DNA from 3 places in the Rosettibacter sp. KY25 genome. Region 1 is predicted to be linked to each of the others. Evidence: riboswitches for the same ligand, from Rfam matches in the RefSeq annotation. Region 1 holds a riboswitch; each other region holds the start of a gene.
What was found. A riboswitch is a leader RNA that binds a small molecule or an ion and turns the genes downstream of it on or off. The one in region 1 is predicted to bind thiamine pyrophosphate.
Positions count from the first base shown of each region.

Region 1 (3,746 bases):
TTTCTTTTACATCTTTTTTTTCTTCAGAGGTATCTTCATATTCTGGAGCCGGTTCCAGCATATTTAATTTTATGTTCTCATTTTGATTAATTAAATCATCAATTTCATTTTTTGATAAAACAATTAAGTAAGTATCCCGCAATACAACTGCAGTTGAAGTTCTTGATGTTTGTTCCAAATATTCTTCATGTCCAAAGAATGAATTGTCAGAATAAATATATGACTTGCTTTTGCCAAGCAATCGTTTCTTAAGAACATTAACTTCTCCGCTTATTACTAAAAAAATTTCATTTACCGCATCCCCCTCACGATAAATTATTTGACCTTCGTTAAGTGTTAATAATTTTCCTTTAATCTTGCTGAAGTCTATTTTAGAAGTGTCAATATTTTTCAGTAATTTGTTTTTACTTAATGTTATTATTAATTGATTTTCCATTTTGATTATACTTTTATGCTAAATAATGAAATTACAAAAGCAATAGAATATCTTTCAAAGAATGATAATGTGCTGTCAAGATTAATAAAAAACTACGGCACATGCAAAATAGAACCACACAAAAAATACTTTTTTGCATTATTAAGAGCAATAACTGGTCAGCAGCTTTCTATGTATGCTGCAGCATCGATTGAGAAAAAATTGATGTCATATTTTAATAATAAACCCACACCTGAATTAATTTTGCAAACAAGCGACGAAAATTTGCGCACTATTGGTTTGTCAAATGCAAAAATAAAGTATATAAAAGATTTATCTGAAAAAGTTATAAATAAAAAAATTACACTGCGCGGAATCTCTAAAATGTCGGATGAAGAGATTATTAATGAATTGACAAAAGTAAAAGGAATCGGAATTTGGACTGTTCACATGTTTTTAATCTTTACATTAGGAAGATTGAATGTTCTTCCGTATACAGATCTTGGAATTAGAAAAGCTGTAATGTTAAATTACGGATTGAAAAATTTGCCTGATAGCAATAAAGTTATAAAAATTGCAAAAGAAAAGAACTGGCATCCATACTGTACTGTAGCAAGCATCTATTTGTGGAAGAGTTTGAATAATCAACCTGAATCTTAATTAAAATAACGGCATCATACTCAATGGACGAAAAAGAATTAATTGAAAAAGCACAAAAGGGGGATAGAAAAGCATTAACTGAGCTTGTAAAAATGTATGAGCAGACAGTTTATAATTTTTCCTTTAAAATCTGCCGAAACAAAGAAAGAGCTGAACATACAATGCAGGAAACTTTTTTGAGCATGGTAAAAAATTTACATCAGTTCAGTGGTGATTCAAAGTTATCGACATGGCTTTATCGTGTTGTGGCAAATCATTGTTTAATGCTTGCCCGTTCAGAAAATAAATATGGATTTACATCTATTGATGACGACGAAGCATTAATTGATGAAAAAAATTTTGCGGATTGGAAAGTTACTCCAGAACATGTAACAGAAAATAATGAATTAAAACAAATTCTTGATGAAGCTATACAAAAACTTGCACCGGAATATCGAATTGTATTCATGTTAAGAGACGTTGAAGGATTGTCTACAGAAGAAACAGCCAAAATAGTTGAACTTTCTATTCCAGCTGTAAAATCAAGATTGCACAGAGCAAGAGCTTTTTTGAGAAATGAATTAAATAAGAGATTAGCTTATGAATAAACCAACATGTAAAGATGTTATGATGCATATATGCGATAATCTTGGTGAAGAACTAAATTCACCAACATGCATAGAAATTAAAACTCATTTAGAAAGTTGTGATAATTGTCAGCATTTTTTCAAATCAGTTGAAGATACAATTCAATTTTACAGAAGATATAATGTGCAGCTGTCTGAAGATGCACACAACAGATTACTTGAATTTTTGGGATTAAAAGAGAACGCTTCTGATACCTGAATTTATTTTCTTGTTCATTTGATTATCAAATAAAAATTTTAGAACTTTGCAATACCGAGGAAGCTGGGGACAACCCGGCTGAGAGGAAGTCTAGAATGCGACTTCGGCCTTTTGAACCTGATCCGGGTAATACCGGCGTAGGGAAGGTAATCAAAAATTCCTTTCTCTCTAAGCCTATATTATCCCCTCATTGCTTCCATCGGTTTTAATCTTATTAAAATTAGGGAGGTTGAAATGACACAATTAGAATTTGCTCAAATGGGCAAAGTTACGGAAGCAATGAAATATGTAGCAGAAAAAGAAAATAAATCTCCACATGAAATACTTGAACTTGTCAGAAGTGGAAGAGCAGTGATCCCTGCAAATATAAATCACATAAATCTTTCGAACTTTACAGCCATTGGTGAATCTCTTACTGTTAAAATAAATACAAACATTGGTACATCTTACGACTACATAAATATCGCTGAAGAAATTGAAAAAGCTAAAATTGCCATTGAATATGGCTCAGACACTCTTATGGATTTATCAACTGGAGGAGATTTAAAGTTTATTCGAGAGGAAATACTGAAAGTTTGCACAATCCCACTTGGTACAGTACCAATTTATGAAGCTGAATTTACCGCTGCAAAAAAATCATCTATTTATGATATGACACCTGATGATATTTTTAATGTCATTGAAGAACATGGAAAACAAGGAGTAGATTATATAACAGTTCATTGTGGTATCACGATGGAAACATTGAAAAGATACCAGAACGAAAAAAGAATTACCGGTATAGTATCTCGAGGCGGCGGTTTAATTGCAGCCTGGATGCTTAAGAACAAGGAAGAAAATCCTTTATATAAGTATTATGACCGACTTCTTGAAATTGCTCGTGAATATGATATGACATTATCACTTGGCGATGGATTAAGACCAGGTAGTTTGAATGATTCAACTGACAGAGCACAAATTGCTGAATTAATGATAATTGGCGAATTAGTAGAAAGAGCAAGAAAAGCTGGAGTTCAAACAATGGTTGAAGGACCGGGTCACATTCCACTTAATGAAATACAAACTAATGTTCAGATTCAAAAGAAACTTACAAAAGGAGCTCCATTTTATATTCTTGGAATGCTGCCGACTGATATTGCAGCAGGATTTGACCACATAGCAGGTGCAATTGGTGGTGCACTTGCCGGTTGGTACGGTGCTGATATGCTGTGCTACATAACTCCTGCAGAACATGTAGGATTACCGACAGTTGAAGATGTAAAAAATGGAGTTATAGCTTTTAAAATTGCTGCTCATATTGCTGATATAGCTCGAGGGAATAAAGATGCACTTGAAAGAAATAAAAAAATGAGCGAAGCCCGTTACAAATTGGATTGGGATAAACAATTTGAATTAGCATTATATGGTAATGAAGCAAAAAAAATTTTTCATAGTCGAGCAAGCAAAACAGAAGCTTGTTCAATGTGTGGTCCTTTCTGTCCAATGAATTTAGTTGAAAATACAATCCGCAAAAATAAATTGGTCGAGGTCTAATATGAAGAAAGTCGAATTCCCTGCAATTGGCAAAATTAGTCCTGAATTTTTTAATCATTATATTTATCCGCAACTTGGTGCAAAAAGAAATGATGTTTTAATTCCTCCTTCTCATGGAATAGATATTGGGATTGTTCAAGTATCAAATGAAACTGTGATGGCAATTACTACAGACCCAATTTATATTGTTCCTCAATATGGCTGGGAAAAAGCAGCCTGGTTTGCATGGCACATTCTTGCAAGTGATGTTACAACAAGCGGATTTCCTCCTGCTTATGCAGTTTTTGATTTTAATTTACCAATGAATATTACC
Region 1 covers NZ_BAAJAO010000003.1:27,297-31,042, forward strand. Annotated here, with positions in the region: gene AC27L2_RS02625 (ATP-binding protein) at 1-436, opposite strand, end outside; gene AC27L2_RS02630 (DNA-3-methyladenine glycosylase family protein) at 452-1,075, shown strand; gene AC27L2_RS02635 (RNA polymerase sigma factor) at 1,099-1,662, shown strand; gene AC27L2_RS02640 (zf-HC2 domain-containing protein) at 1,655-1,900, shown strand; TPP riboswitch at 1,947-2,062, shown strand; gene thiC (phosphomethylpyrimidine synthase ThiC) at 2,135-3,433, shown strand; gene AC27L2_RS02650 (AIR synthase family protein) at 3,435-3,746, shown strand, end outside.

Region 2 (3,746 bases), on a different contig from region 1:
AGGATTATTCAGATTTATACGCCTAATAGCAACTGTTACAATTTCTGTTTCACTTGCTTTTAATGCTTCTAACATAATTTGAGGGCTAGGATACTTTGCAGTACCAAGAATTAACCTCGAATTAAATTTTTTATTGGCAATTATTAATTCACTCATAACCTTCTCTTAGTTTTTAATTAAAAAAATATTTAACAAATATTTAACCACCCTGAACTGCATGGATTATTTCAATTACATCACCTGATTTTACTATGGGTTTATTCCAATCATCTTTTTTGACAACATTTTCATTTACTGCTATTGCTATACCATTAAGATTATTTTTTATGTTCAAATAAGTTAGGAGTTCTTCAAGTGAAAGATTTTCATTAGTTATATTTATTATTTTCTCTTCTCCATTAATAATTAATTTCATAGCAGATACCTTTTTACAAATATTATTTTAAAAAAATCTTGAAGGTTGAAATGGTTTTATATAATCAATAATTGTATTAGTCATAATTAATTCTTTCATACCATAAGCAGTTATAGGTGTTAAAAGAATTCCATGACGATAATGGCCTGTAGCAAAATACAAATTTTCAATCTTTGATTTACCTATTATAGGAGCATTATCACGGCTTCCAGGCCTCAACCCCACACTTAATTCACTTATAGCAAGTTCATATACAAATGGAGCTGCTTCCCATGCACGTCTCAAAAGCCACATTATTTCTCCAGCAGTTGGAGTAAGATCAAAACCCATTTCTTCACTCGATGCACCTACTAAAAGCCTTCCATCTGATTTTGGTGTAAGATAGACATCCGGAGCTCGTATTATATGAGTTAATTTGCAAGAGTCATTCATACTTAATGAAATAATTTGTCCTTTTACTGGTCTAACAGGTGGAAGTATTTCTTCCGATAATCCCTTTATTTTTTTTGACCAGGAACCAGCAGCCAATATAACTACACTATTGGATGTATCTAAAAAAGAATTATTAACTTTAATTCCTACAACTTTATTATTGTTTAATTTTATTTCATCAACAAGTTTATTTTCGTAAATATGCCCCCCTCGTTTTACAAATGCTATTTTTAATGCTTCAATTAAAGCGCGATTATCTATTTGAGCTTCATCAGGAATCCAGAGGGCAGCAATAGTTTTTGGAGATAACAGGGGTTCTATCTCACGTGCTTCATCACCATCTAACCAATAAACCGGAAATTGATTTTGAACATAAAAATTATAAAGACGCTGGATTCGTTCAACATCATCTCTATTAAAAGCAATAATTAAAGTTCCGCATTTATCAAGGTTCAAAGAAATACCAGAATCTTCTTTTAATTCGTCAAGAAATTTTGAATAAAGGCGAAGACTTTCTTTACAAAGTTCAAAAAGTTCTAATCCTTCAAAATACGATTCCGCATAAGGAGCCAGCATACCTGCAGCAACCCAACTGGCTGCTTTACCAGCTGAATGAGATTCGTATATTTCAACATTTTTTCCATTACGTATTAATTGCCAGCCAACTGCTAATCCTATTATTCCTCCCCCGACTATGTAAATTTTTTTTTCCATTTTCCTAGTTGTGATATTTATTTAATAAAAAAGCCGTTTCCTTTTAATTGAAGAGGAAAACGGCTATAAAATTTCTTTCCGTTTCCCTCCGCTGGTATTACCCAGTTCAGGTTCAAGGGTTTAATCTCAGCCCAGAATTTTGGGCACCCCTAACGGAATTACTCTTTATTATTTGATAATTAAATTTATTGCATCTTATATCTTTTGTCAAATATTTTATTAAAGCTGAATCGCATCTATTATATTCCCAATGATTATAATACTTATTTTTGATATAACAGAAAATAAAATCCAGTAAAAGAATTTTTCACTTTATAGCAATGAATTTCTTAGATATTTTTCATTAATAATTTTTTAATTAACTAACTCAAATAATTGTTATAAATCATTCATCATCAATCCCGATATATACTCTACCATTTTCTATTTTAACTGGGTATGTGTCAATTTCATAACCTTCTCCATCAAGATTATATCCCGAGATAAGAGAAAAATTTTTTTTATGAAACGGACAAGCTATTTTAGGTTCTCCATTTTTATCACCTATTATCCCTCTTGATAAAGCCAACTGATTTTTATGAGGACATAAATTTTGTACTGCATACCATTCACCACGAGAAGTAAAATTAAATAATGCAATTTGTTTATCCTCATATTTTACACATACACCACCATTTTCTGGCACATCATTTACCGAGCAGGCATATATCCATATTTTTTTTTCAATTATATCTATCATATATATCCCCCTTTCTTTGTTAATTAATGTGTATTTATTCTTATTATAAAATTTAGGTAGTGTGGTAAATCACTTCTTTTGAATTACTTCATTAATTGCTTTTATAAGATACATTAATTTGGGCGGGTTAGATTCTTTGGTAATATTAACTCCAAAATTTTTAAGTGCTGATGAACATACAGGTCCTATCGATACAATTAATGTTCTATTTAAATTTTCTCTTAATTTTTGTGTTCTGTTTAGTTTATTAGCAACAGTAAATAAATTACTTACTTGTGCAGCACTTGTGAATGCTACAACATCTATCTCATTTTTTTCAAGTGCATCCATTAATCCAATCAATGGTTGTATATCACTTGGGAAACCCCATTTGTAAGATGTAATTTCTGTAACATTTCCACCTTTTTCGACAATTGTTTTTAGTAATAATTCATTTTTTTCCCCATAGTTTTGTATTACTATATTTTTATTTTTTAAATCGTATTTCATTAGTTCAATAATTACTTCAGATGTAGTAAATGGTTCTTTGGCATAGTCCGTAGGATTAACATTGTATGTTCTCAACGCAGCAGCAGGTTTATTACTACGTACAATGATTTTTGCTTTGTTTAGATGATAGAAAAATTTATCATTCAGTCCTATGTTTTTTACAGCCTCAAATAAAAACTTTACTCCTACACCGGTTTGAAATATAAAAATATGAGGCGGCATAAAATCCCAATTAGTTATTAAATTAATAAGTTCATTAGTATTAATATCAGGTACTTCAGAAATTGCCGGGGCTAAGAAAGGAATTCCCTCATTTTTTCTGATTAGATTTGCTAACTGTTCACTCGTTCTATTTTCTAAAATTGCAATTACTTTGTTTTCCATAATAATTCCTCAATAAAAATTACACTTTATCGAGACTGTAAATATTTCCCCAGCCTTCAGGAATCTTTTGTCCTCTTACTTCTTTGAAAGCTAATGTTGAATCCTTTTCGTCCGAATTAATAAAATATCTAAATTGTTTTTTTATAGTTTCATTTTCGATCGCTTCTTTCCATTCACATTTATATGAAGCAATTAATTTTTCCATTTCTTTTTCCAGTTCATCACAGATACCCAAGCAATCATTAATGATAACATCTCTAAGATATTCAATACCTCCTTCCAGATTATTAAGCCATGTTGCAGTTCGAGTTAAAGGATCAGCTGTACGGATATAAAACATAAGAAACCGGTCTAAATATTTTATACAGGTTTCTTCATCTAAATCTGCTGCTAACAAAACAGCATGCTGAGGTTTAGCACCTCCATTACCACATACAAACAGATTCCAGCCTTTTTCTGTTGCAATTATCCCAAAATCTTTTGCTTGAGCTTCAGCACATTCACGAATACAACCTGAAACACCACCTTTAATCTTATGTGGTGCTCTAATTCCCTTATATCTATTTTCGATTC
Region 2 covers NZ_BAAJAO010000021.1:22,408-26,153, reverse strand. Annotated here, with positions in the region: gene thiG (thiazole synthase) at 1-156, opposite strand, end outside; gene thiS (sulfur carrier protein ThiS) at 200-415, opposite strand; gene thiO (glycine oxidase ThiO) at 443-1,561, opposite strand; TPP riboswitch at 1,628-1,722, opposite strand; gene nirD (nitrite reductase small subunit NirD) at 1,947-2,300, opposite strand; gene AC27L2_RS11550 (uroporphyrinogen-III synthase) at 2,370-3,173, opposite strand; gene nirB (nitrite reductase large subunit NirB) at 3,193-3,746, opposite strand, start outside.
Region 2: it holds a riboswitch for thiamine pyrophosphate, as region 1 does, so the genes downstream of both, thiO (glycine oxidase ThiO) here and thiC (phosphomethylpyrimidine synthase ThiC) in region 1, are expected to answer to the same signal.

Region 3 (3,746 bases), on a different contig from region 1:
CCATAATGAATTGTTCTTTCCATGTTACCTGTAATTGGCTGACCAAATCTATCGACCTGTCCTCGTTTAACAATTTCATCATTAAATAACATGTAAAACAAATTTAGAGATGCTGATAAATTTTCTTTTGAGTATGAGGAACCAATTTCAAAATTATTCATGGTTTCAGGTTTAACAAGTGGTTTTGAAAAATCATAAGAACCATCTGGTTTTGTTTCGAACTGTGGAACTGCACCTCCACTCGATTCAGCAGCATCATAATAATTTTTGAGTCTCGGTTCTCTTGTAACTCTTGCAAATGAAAAATAGAAATTCCAATCTGGCAAGTAACGATAATTTATTCCAAATCTTGGGTTGAAATAGAGGTCGTCAATACTAAAATTATTATTCACATATCTTTCATTTTTGATTTTGTAATTGTGATATGAGAGCTGTGCTTCTGCAAGTAAATTTATTTTTGATGATAGCTGATAATTTTCATTTACAAAGAAGTTCAAAATATCTTTTCCACCTTCATAATAATAATAGCGGAAGTCTTTGGTTAGACCTTGAGGTAAATTTTCTCCATAATTTATACTTCCCCAATGAACAGAATTATGGAAACGGAATTCACCGCCAATAATTAACTCACCATCATTATGCTTAATGCTCGCACGAGGAATCCATCCCCACTGTTTATTTTCTACCATTGCACGAATTAAAACATTTCCAGGATTTTGAATTGGATGAAAACCATTTTCTTTAGTTAATCTGAAATATGTAGTATCGCCCCATGAACCATCATAATCAAAAAATCCATTGCCAAGAACTAAAAATAATGCCGAATTAAAAGTTATCTTATCATTCATTTTGAATTCATTTAATAATTCAAAGTGGGGTTGTGAAAAGTTTTCAATTTCATCTGGACGTCTTTCAAGTGTATAAGTATAATTTTTATCATCAGCTTCCCAGTAAGAATAATTAGCTTTACGAAGATTTTTATTTTTTATTGCAAATTTTGGTAATCCAGTATATGCAAGACCATCAGCAAGAGGACCTCCAAAAATATTTATTTGAGTAATTAAATTATCATCATAACGAACTGCGGAGAGATGATAAGATTTCAAATCAACCCAGCTTGAATTGCGATATCCGCTGCTCAATGTTTGTGAAAGTTTTGCATAAACAGAATATTTATTATTAATCAATCCGCTCGAAACAGCAGCAGAATATTTTCGTGTATTAAAACTTCCAATTGAAGAAGAGAATTCTATACGAGGCTGGTCAGAAAAAGTTGATGTAATAATATTAATTGCACCACCAATTGCAGCATAACCTGCAATTCCAGAGCCAGCTCCTCTTTGCACCTGAATTAATTCTGTACTTTCAAGTAAATCTGGAAAATCAATCCAATAAACATTATGGTCTTCGGGATCGTTTTGAGGAATACCATTAATGGAAACTGAAATTCTGCGCTGGTCAAATCCTCTAATGCTCAAATAATTATATCCAAGCCCATTTCCATTTTCAGAATAAAAAGTTGCGGATGGAGTATAACTTAATATTTCCGGGATGTCCTGATATGTATATGCATCTGCAATTTCGCTTCGCTCAAGTTTAGTATAACTAATTGGTGTAATTCCTGATTTAGCAATTGAACCTTTTACAAGAACAGTTTGACTAATAATTAATTTACTTTCAAGAAAAATGTTTTTATCTGGTGATTTAAGTAAATCATCAATTAAAATTTCTTTTGGTTCATAGCCAAGATATGAAATTAACAATTTATCAGTATTCTTGAATTCTCCTTTAAGTGTAAATTTCCCATTTTCATCTGTGCTTGTTCCAATAGTTGTATTTTTAATTACAACATTAGCTAAATACAATGGTTGTTTACTTGAAGAGCTTAAAACTCTTCCAGTTAATATTGTTTGGGCATAAATATTATTTAATAAAAACAAAAAAAGAATAATTAAGTTTTTCATTTTATTCCTCCTTCTTGCTGTTGCAAGATTTTAAGAAATAAAAAAGCCGTTTTTAAGGAAAACGGCGTAACTTAATTATTCTTGTTACCGTTTCCCTACGCTGGCATTACCCAGATCAGGTTCAAGGGTATAATCTCAGCCCCTTTTAATGGAGCACCCCTAACGACTTTTTTATTTTTTAAGAACTAATTAGTTAATTAAAATTTGCTGAACAAATGTAATTAATTATTCAATTATTTTCTAATCTTCAGTATCTGACCAATTTTTACTTTATCACTTTTAAGATTATTCCACGACATTATATCAGCTACAAGAACTTTATAAAGTTTGGCAATTGTCCAGAGTGATTCACCTTCTCTTACCTTATGAATTTTTACTTTTTCGTTAGAATTATTTTTTGCTACAAGTTCTTTATTCTTTGATTTAATTTCTGATTTAGCATCCGCTACATTATCTGTGTAGAGTATTAAAGTTTTTCCTGCTACTACTTTATTATTTTTTAAGTTGTTCCATTTTTTAATATCATTAATCGAAACATTATAATTCTGTGCAATCTTTCCAATTGAATCCCCTTTTTTCACAACATATTTTATAACATTTGAATTTCTTTTTGAAGTGTTATCACCATAAGAACGAATATCATCTTTACCATGAATTGTTAAAACCTGTCCAAGACGAATTGAATTCGATTTTAAGTTATTCCATTTTTTCAGCTGAGCAATTGTAACTCCAAATTTAGTTGCAATTTCACTTAATGAATCTCCTTTACGAACAGTATATCTTGTTACAGCTCTATTCGAAGAAGAATTTGAGGCTAAATTTTTGGGATTGCCTGAGTAAACAATCAATTTTTTCCCTTTATGAATACTGTTGCTTTTTAAATTATTCCATTCTTTTAATTGAGCTACAGTAACACCATATTTAGCTGCAATGCTTGATAATGATTCACCGCTTCTGATTCTATGTTCAATCCATGTCTCATCTGAATTTACAAATAAAATTTCGTTCTTTTCTTTTTCACTCATTTCATTAATTTTCGAATAATAATCAACTTTATCATTTGGAACATAAATTGTTAATTCCTGCCCTACTTTAACTCTGGTTGTGTAAGGTAGATTATTCCAGTTTCGAATATCTGATACTCTCACATCAAATAAATCAGCAATATCAACAAGATTATCTTTGCTCTTAACAACATATTTTACAGGTGTTTTTCCTTCAGGTACTACAAATTCAACAGAATCATCATACATTGAAGAATATAACTGTGCATATTTATCATCATTGGTTGTTGTGGTAATTTGAAGTTTATATGAAGGATTATTATCAAGTGAATTTATTTCTTCTTCAATTGCAGGAAGCATATCAGTATTAATTGCAAGGTCGTCAACGCTTATAGTAGATTTAGGAATTTTCAATTCAATTCCCGGGTTTAACTTTTTTCGTGAAGAGATTCCATTTAATTCAGCAAGTTGAGAAATACTCACATCATAGAGATTAGCTATTTTAGATAAAGTTTCTCCTGGCTGTACTGTATGAACAATATATTGAAGTTTTGCATCGTCTGGCAAATTTTTGAGATTTTGTGCAAATACATCATAAACTTTTGATGGAATTTTTAATGGATAGCCACCATCATAATCAGGAGGAGTTACATCTTGAGTTAATTCAGGATTCATATCTCGAAGCAAATCAACACTAATACCAGCACATTTAGCCAAAACATTTAAATCGATTGACTCATTAATTTTATAAATTGCATAATCATGAGGTTTTTCGTAT
Region 3 covers NZ_BAAJAO010000002.1:202,948-206,693, forward strand. Annotated here, with positions in the region: gene AC27L2_RS02335 (TonB-dependent receptor) at 1-1,964, opposite strand, end outside; TPP riboswitch at 2,040-2,135, opposite strand; gene AC27L2_RS02340 (LysM peptidoglycan-binding domain-containing protein) at 2,198-3,746, opposite strand, start outside.
Region 3: it holds a riboswitch for thiamine pyrophosphate, as region 1 does, so the genes downstream of both, AC27L2_RS02335 (TonB-dependent receptor) here and thiC (phosphomethylpyrimidine synthase ThiC) in region 1, are expected to answer to the same signal.